One region of the Streptomyces sp. NPDC014727 genome, then DNA from elsewhere that is predicted to be linked to it. Evidence: riboswitches for the same ligand, from Rfam matches in the RefSeq annotation. Region 1 holds a riboswitch; the other holds the start of a gene.
What was found. A riboswitch is a leader RNA that binds a small molecule or an ion and turns the genes downstream of it on or off. The one in region 1 is predicted to bind glycine.

Region 1 (4,149 bases):
CTTCGCCGGACGAGGTCGTCAGTCTGCTCCAGGGCGGCCAGGGGGTCTTCGGTATCGCTGTGGGCGTGGTGTGGCAGGACGTGGATGCGGCGCTGTCACAACTGCACGGTGAGCGGGTGGACACCGGCGAGACACTGATCGGGAACAATCCCACCGATGAACTCGCGCGGCGACGCAATCGCGCCGGCTGACCCCGTACCGGAATCGGGCGCGGCGATTGTCAGTGCCGTAGGGCAGCATCGATTGATGTGAGAGCCGCGCCCACCATCCTGCATCTCGACATGGATGCCTTCTACGCCTCCGCCGAGCAGGCGTCGAAGCCCAGCCTGCGCGGCAAACCTGTCGTGGTGGGTGGGCTGGGGCCCCGCGGGGTCGTCGCCACCGCCTCGTACGAGGCCCGGCGCTTCGGGGTGCACTCGGCGATGCCCATGGCGCAGGCGCGGAGGCTGGCCCCCAACGCGGCCTATCTGGTGCCGCGCTTCCTTCTGTACCGGACGGTCAGCGACCAGGTGATGGAGCTGCTGGGGCGGCTCTCCCCGCTGGTGGAGCCGCTCAGTCTCGACGAGGCCTTCGTGGACCTGGAGGCAGGCGGGGCGGCCGACGACTCGGCTTCCGCGCGGGAGGTCGGAGAGCAGCTGCGTACGGCCATCAAAGCGGTCACCGGGCTCACCGGTTCGGTCGGGCTCGCCGGTTCCAAGATGCTTGCCAAGATCGCTTCGGAGGAGGCGAAGCCGAACGGGCTGCTGCTCATCGAACCGGGCACGGAGCGGGAGCTGCTCGCACCCATGCCGGTACGGATCCTCCCCGGCGTCGGACCCGCGACGGCGGACCATCTGCGCCGCGCCGGGATGACGACGGTGGACGACCTCGTCGAGGCGGGTGAGGCGGAGCTCGTACGCCTGCTGGGGAGGGCGCACGGGGGCTCGCTCCATCGCATGGCGCTCGGGTACGACGACCGGCCCGTGGTCGCGGAGCGGGACGCCAAATCGGTGTCGGTGGAGGACACCTTCGACGCGGACCTGCACGACCGGGTGCGGGTCAGGACGGAGGTGGAGCGGTTGGCCGACCGATGTGTCCAGCGGCTGCGGGGGGCGGGGCGGTCCGGTCGGACGGTGGTGCTGAAGGTGCGCCGGTACGACTTCTCCACGCTCACACGGTCGGAGACGCTGCGTGGGCCCACGGACGACCCCACGGTGGTCCGGGAGGCCGCCGCGCGGCTCCTGGAGGCTGTGGACACCACCGGAGGGGTACGGCTCCTCGGTGTGGGCGTCACGGGGCTCGCCGATTACACCCAGGAGGATCTCTTCGCACAGGCCGCCGGTGAGCGGGCCGCGAGCGGGGAAGCGGCCGAGGAGGATAGGACGGCGGGAGGCCGTGGGGAGGAAACGGTGAGCGGTGCGCCGGAGGAGCCCCCAGGGAGCGCAGAGCAGTCGGCGGCACGGCGCTGGACCGCCGGACACGACGTACGCCATGACACATACGGGCATGGCTGGGTGCAGGGCAGCGGCATCGGCCGGGTGACGGTGCGGTTCGAGGAACCTGAGTCGGCGCCCGGCCGGGTGCGGACGTTCCGGATCGACGATCCGGCCCTGCAGCCGGCCGAGCCGTTGCCATTGGTCCGGAACCCGGTGGACTACTCGTCCTGGCCGGCGAGTCTGCCGAAGTCCCTGTCCGGGCCGGTCTCCTCGAACGGGGAGTCCAGGCCGTAGTGCCGGTAGAGCTGGAGCTCCTGTTCGGGCGAGAGATGGCGGCCGACGCCGAAGTCCGGTGCGTCCTTGATCAGCGCACGGTCGAAGGGGACGCGGAGCGAGTCCTCCACGAATTCGCTGGGTTCCAGCGGGACGAACGCGTCCCGGCTGAAGAGTCCGGTGCGTACGGCCGCCCACTCGGGGACACCGGTCGCGTCGTCGAGGTACACCTCGTCCACGGTTCCGATCTTGGTGCCCTTGCGGTCGAACGCCTTGCGGCCGATCAGGCTGCGCGGATCTATGTCGGTCTGCACGGTCCCTCCCACTGGTCGCGGCTACTCCACAAGCACTACAAAAGTGCAGATCCGGGGGGTTGGCCACTCGAGAATGGCGCCACTGACCCCGCTGGTAGGCTGGTACTGGCCGCTGACCCCGTGCGGGAGAGTCCTCCGGAGCTGATCCGAAGGCGCCGAAGGAGCAAATCCTCCCCGGAATCTCTCAGGCCCCCGTACCGCACGGACGAGGTCACTCTGGAAAGCAGGGCGGGTTCCGCGCGGCCGAGTGCCGATGCGGCTCCTTCCCTCACCGACGGTGAAAGCCGGTGCGCCGCAGGGTGCGCCGGTGAAGCTCTCAGGTCGAGATGACAGAGGGGGAGGCCGTTCGGGCACCCGCGCCGTGGTGCCCCTCGCAGGTCGTGACAGACCAGGAGGCCTCCACCATGACCCCCCGCCGCACTCCGCTCTCCCAGCTGGAGCAGGGCATTCCGTTCGAGCAGCGCCACATCGGTCCCGATGCCGAGGCACAGTCGAAGATGCTCGCCCAGGTCGGCTACGGCTCGCTGGACGAGCTCACCGCGGCAGCCGTGCCCGATGTCATCAAGAGCGCGGAGGCACTCCGGCTGCCGACCGCTCGCACCGAGGCCGAGGTCCTCGCGGAGCTGCGCGCCCTCGCCGACCGCAACCAGGTGCTGGCCCCGATGATCGGGCTCGGCTACTACGGCACCTTCACTCCGCCGGTGATCCTCCGCAACGTCATGGAGAACCCCGCCTGGTACACGGCCTACACGCCGTACCAGCCGGAGATCTCGCAGGGCCGCCTGGAGGCGCTCCTCAACTTCCAGACGATGGTCGCCGAGCTGACCGGGCTGCCCACCTCCGGCGCCTCCCTGCTCGACGAGGGCACCGCGGCCGCCGAGGCCATGGCGCTCTCGCGGCGCGTCGGCAAGGTCAAGAACGGCGTCTTCCTGGTCGACGCCGATGCCCTGCCGCAGACGATCGCCGTCATCGAGACCCGCGCCGAGCCGACCGGCGTCGAGGTCGTCGTCGCCGACCTCGCCGACGGCATCCCGGCGGAGATCGCCGAGCGCGGTGTCTTCGGCGTCCTGGTGCAGTACCCCGGTGCCTCCGGCGCGGTGCGCAACATCCAGCCCGTCATCGAGCAGGCCCACGACCTCGGTGCGATCGTCACGGTCGCCGCCGACCTGCTGGCCCTGACCCTGCTCACCTCCCCGGGTGACCTGGGCGCGGACATCGCGGTCGGCACCACGCAGCGTTTCGGTGTGCCGATGGGCTTCGGCGGACCTCACGCCGGGTTCATGGCCGTACGCGAGCAGTTCGCACGCAGCCTGCCCGGCCGCCTCGTCGGCGTCTCCGTCGACGCGGACGGCACCAAGGCCTACCGGCTGGCCCTGCAGACCCGCGAGCAGCACATCCGTCGTGAGAAGGCCACCAGCAACATCTGTACGGCTCAGGTGCTGCTTGCCGTCATGGCCGGGATGTACGCCGTTTACCACGGCCCGGACGGGCTGCGGACGATCGCTCAGCGCACCCACCGCTACGCGACGATCCTGGCCGAGGGGCTGCGCGCCTCGGGTGTCGAGGTGGTGACGGGCGCCTACTTCGACACCCTCACCGTGCGTGTTCCGGGGAAGGCCGCCGACATCGTGGCCGCGGCTCGCGACCGAGGTGTCAACCTCCGGCTCGTGGATGCCGACCTGGTTTCCCTCGCCTGCGACGAGACGACCACCCGTACGCAGATCGCCGCAGTCTGGGCCGCCTTCGGTGCCGACGGGGACATCGAGGCGCTGGACGCGGCGGCCGCAGACGCACTGCCCAAGTCCCTGCTGCGCACCGACGAGATCCTCAACCACCCGGTCTTCCACCAGCACCGTTCCGAGACGGCGATGCTGCGCTATCTGCGCAAGCTCGCCGACCGGGACTACGCCCTGGACCGGGGCATGATCCCGCTCGGCTCCTGCACCATGAAACTGAACGCGACCACCGAGATGGAGTCGATCACCTGGCCCGAGTTCGGCGCGCTGCATCCCTTCGCGCCGGCCGAGCAGGCACAGGGCTTCCTCACCCTCATCCGTGAGCTGGAGGAGCGCCTCGCCGAGGTCACCGGGTACGACGCGGTCTCGATCCAGCCGAACGCCGGATCGCAGGGCGAGTTCGCAGGCCTC
Region 2 (4,149 bases), on a different contig from region 1:
GTACGCGCCGACCTCGTCCGCGATGCGGCGGAAGGCGGCGAAGTCCAGCTGACGGGGGTACGCGGACCAGCCGGCGACGATCAGCTTCGGCTTGGACTCCTTGGCCAGACGCTCGACCTCGGCCATGTCCACGACGCCGGTCTCGTCGACGTGGTACGGGACCACGTTGTAGAGCTTGCCGGAGAAGTTGATCTTCATGCCGTGCGTCAGGTGACCGCCGTGGGCCAGGTTCAGGCCCATGATCGTGTCGCCCGGCTTCAGCAGCGCGAACATCGCGGCGGCGTTGGCCTGCGCACCGGAGTGCGGCTGGACGTTCGCGGCCTCGGCGCCGAACAGCGCCTTGATGCGGTCGATGGCGATCTGCTCGACGACGTCGACGTGCTCACAGCCGCCGTAGTAGCGGCGGCCGGGGTAGCCCTCGGCGTACTTGTTGGTGAGGACGGAGCCCTGGGCCTCCATGACCGCGACCGGAGCGAAATTCTCCGAGGCGATCATTTCGAGGGTGGACTGCTGACGGTGGAGCTCGGCGTCGACGGCGGCGGCGACGTCCGGGTCCAGCTCGTGGAGGGAGGAGTTGAGAAGCGACATCAGGTGGTCCCTTGGGGTCTTTAGTTGCCGGAGAACTCGGTGTACTCGTCGGCGGAGAGCAGGTCCTTCGGCTCCTCCGCCACACGTACCTTGAACAGCCAGCCGCCTTCGAACGGAGCGGAGTTCACCAGCGACGGGTCGTCCACGACGTCCTGATTCGCGGCGGTGACCTCACCGGTCACCGGCGAGTACAGGTCGCTCACCGACTTGGTCGACTCCAGCTCGCCGCAGGTCTCGCCCGCGGTCACCGTGTCACCGACCTCGGGGAGCTGGGCGTAGACGACGTCGCCGAGCGCGTTGGCGGCGAACTCCGTGATGCCGATCGTCGCCACACCGTCCTCGACGGCCGACAGCCACTCGTGCTCCTTGCTGTAATGCAGCTGCTGGGGGTTGCTCATGACCTGAATTCTCCTGTACGCGTGGGAGTGCTGATGAACGGTGGTCTTACGGTGTGAGACGGGAATGCGTCACTTCTGAGGTGCGCGGACGTCACTTCTGACGCTTGTAGAAAGGCAGCGCCACGACTTCGTACGGCTCGTGGCTGCCCCGGATGTCCACCCCGATGCCCGTGGTGCCGGGCGTGGCGTGCGCGGCGTCCACGTACGCGATGGCGATCGGCTTGCCCAGGGTGGGCGACGGGGCGCCCGAGGTGACCTCGCCGACGATCTCGCCCCCGGCGACCACGGAAAAACCGGCGCGCGGCACCCGGCGGCCCTCGGCGATCAGCCCGACCAGCTTGCGGGGCGGGGCGGTCTCGGCGCGCTCGGCGGCGGCCGTCAGGGCCTCGCGGCCGACGAAGTCGCCCTCCTTCTCGAACTTCACGACCCGGCCGAGGCCGGCGTCGAAGGGGGTCAGCTCGGTCGTCAGCTCGTGCCCGTAGAGCGGCATGCCCGCCTCCAGGCGCAGCGTGTCGCGGCAGGAGAGCCCGCACGGGATCAGGCCGTGGGAGGCGCCGGCCTCGGTGAGGGCCTTCCACAGCTGCTCGGCGTGCTCGGGGGCGACGAACAGCTCGAAGCCGTCCTCGCCGGTGTAGCCGGTGCGGGCGATCAGCGCGGGCACACCGGCGACCGTGCCGGGCAGGCCGGCGTAGTACTTCAGGCTGTCCAGGTCGGCGTCGGTGACCGAGGCCAGGATGGCGGGGGACTCCGGGCCCTGGACGGCGAGCAGCGCGTACGCGTCGCGGTCGTCGCGCACCGCGGCGTCGAAGCCGTCGGCCCGCGCGGTCAGCGCGTCCAGCACGATCTGGGCGTTCCCGGCGTTGGCGACGATCATGTACTCGTCGTCACCGAGGCGGTAGACGATCAGGTCGTCCAGGATGCCGCCGTTCTCGGCGCAGATCATGGTGTAGCGGGCGCGGCCGACGGCGACGGTGCCGATGTTGCCGACCAGCGCGAAGTTCAGGAAGGCGGCGGCCTCGGGGCCGGTGACGGTGATCTCGCCCATGTGGGACAGGTCGAAGAGACCGGCCCTGGTGCGCACCGCGTTGTGCTCGTCGCGCTCGCTGGCGTACCGCAGGGGCATGTCCCAGCCCGCGAAGTCGGTCATGGTCGCGCCCAGCGAACGGTGCAGGGCATCGAGGGCGGTGAGACGGGGGGCGGTGCTCATGGATGTGACTCCCGGGGCATGACGACGAGGACAATCCCTCCCCATCTGTCATCGGAACCTGAGAGGTTCGCCGAGAGCCCCTGAGGGGTTCGGCTTGCACCTTGGGTGGAGCCGCGGAGCGGCCCGCTTTTCAGATCTGCCTCATCCACGCGGTACGGGGCCTGAGAGATTCAAGGGAGGAACTTGCTCCTTCGGCGCCCGGCACATGCAGTGACCGGAACTCTCCCGCGCGGATTCAAGCGGCCTTTATGCAGTTGGCCGGGTCATCATCGCACGCATTCCGTCGGAGTGGGGCCCCGGTCCCCTCTCGGAATCGACGGCGTGGACGGTTGTGTCGCATTACCTTTTCTTTACACTTCAGGGGCATACGCGGGTGACCCGACAGGGGGAGGGCGATGACGTTGCAGCGGTACGCGACAACCGCGGGAGTCGCGCACGACGCGATGCCCGCACAGCCGGGGGTCCCGGCCGGGGAGATGCTCGGCCCGCGCGCGCCCGTCGTACGAGACCTGCGGGGGCGGGCCGGGCGCGGCCCGCGCAGCCTGCGCTTCGCGGCGGGCGACGTGGTGGTGGTCTCCGGACTGCCCGGCAGCGGCAAATCGACGCTCATCCGGCGGACGGTGACGACGGCCCGCGCCATCGACTCCCAGGACACCCGGGACCGCTGGGCCCGGCTGATGCCCCGCTTACTCCCGTACGCCCTCTACCGTCCGCTGGTCCGCGCCGCCCACTACCGGGGACTGTGGCGCGCGCTGCGCTCCGGCGAGTCCGTCGTCGTCCACGACTGCGGAACCCAGGCGTGGGTGCGCGGCTGGCTGGCCCGTGACGCCCGGCGCCGGGGCCGCGTCCTCCATCTCGTCCTGCTCGACGTCACACCGCAGACGGCGAAGGAGGGCCAGCGGGAGCGCGGGCGGGGTGTCTCCGGATACGCCTTCGCCCGGCATCGCAGGGCGGTGGGGAAGCTGCTGCGGGTCACCGAGACCGGCCTGCTGCCGCCCGGCTGCGCCTCGGCGGTGCTGCTGGACCGCGAGGCGGCGAGGGCGCTGGGCCGGATCACGTTCGCCACGGCACCGAAGGCGCGGGCGGCAGGCCGTAATCTTCTGCGGGAAGGCTCGGGCAAGAAGGGGAAGCAGTGGACATTCCGGCGCAGGTCCAGTCCCATCCGCAGAGCGGATGGCCGGCCAATGAGCTCGAAGAGGTACTGATGGCCTCGGTGGGTAGCCCGGAGGCGGGCGGACGGCTCGTCGAGGTGCTCGGGCGCAGCCAGGTCTGGGTGCCCCTGCCCAATGGCGGCGGACCCGACTCCCCGGACCTGGACCTGCCGACACTGGAGATCGACGGCGCCGCGTACGTTCCTGTCTTCAGCTCCGAACAGCAGTTCCTCGCCTGCGTCGGCACCCGTATGTCCGTCACCGTCGCACCCGCCCGCGACTTCGCCCGCGGTCTGCCCCCGCAGCTCGGTATCGCGGTGAATCCGGGCGGCGCTGTCGGGATGCCGCTGCCGCCGCCCGCCGTGGCCGAGCTCTGCCGCGCCGGACGCACCCCGCTGGACGGGCCGGCCGGCGGCGGCCGGGTCCGGCTGTACGAACCGTCCTGGCAGGAGGAGCCCGTCGACTTCCTCGCCGCGGCGGCCGGCGAATTCGAGGAGAGCGGCGTCGTGCTCACCGCCCGCCGGACGCTGGCCAGCATCGAGGGCGGCGAGCCCGTCCTCTTCATAGGGGTCGAGTTCTCCACCTGGGAGGGCGCCGGACGCAACGCCCCGATGGACGCCCTCGGCCGTGCGCTGGGCCGGGTCGAGGTGCCCTGGCCGGTCAACCTGGTCCTGCTCGACGTGGCACAGGACCCGGTCGGCGACTGGATGCGGGAGAAGGTCCGGCCGTTCTACCGGCGCGAGACCCCGTAGCACGCCGACGGCTCCAGGGCCGATTGCCACGTCGGCCCATGGAGTCAAGTCGG

Region 2: it holds a riboswitch for glycine, as region 1 does, so the genes downstream of both, gcvT (glycine cleavage system aminomethyltransferase GcvT) here and gcvP (aminomethyl-transferring glycine dehydrogenase) in region 1, are expected to answer to the same signal.

Annotation. Positions count from the first base shown of each region.
Region 1 covers NZ_JBIBYR010000020.1:8,419-12,567, forward strand. The annotation lists gene ACF1B9_RS26950 (MerR family transcriptional regulator) at 1-191, shown strand, start outside; gene ACF1B9_RS26955 (DNA polymerase IV) at 249-1,709, shown strand; gene ACF1B9_RS26960 (PRC-barrel domain-containing protein) at 1,634-2,002, opposite strand; glycine riboswitch at 2,116-2,212, shown strand; gene gcvP (aminomethyl-transferring glycine dehydrogenase) at 2,407-4,149, shown strand, end outside.
Region 2 covers NZ_JBIBYR010000022.1:97,653-101,801, reverse strand. The annotation lists gene glyA (serine hydroxymethyltransferase) at 1-588, opposite strand, end outside; gene gcvH (glycine cleavage system protein GcvH) at 609-986, opposite strand; gene gcvT (glycine cleavage system aminomethyltransferase GcvT) at 1,078-2,193, opposite strand; glycine riboswitch at 2,334-2,431, opposite strand; partial or broken gene ACF1B9_RS28410 (AAA family ATPase) at 2,589-3,272, shown strand; gene ACF1B9_RS28405 (enhanced serine sensitivity protein SseB) at 3,326-4,096, shown strand.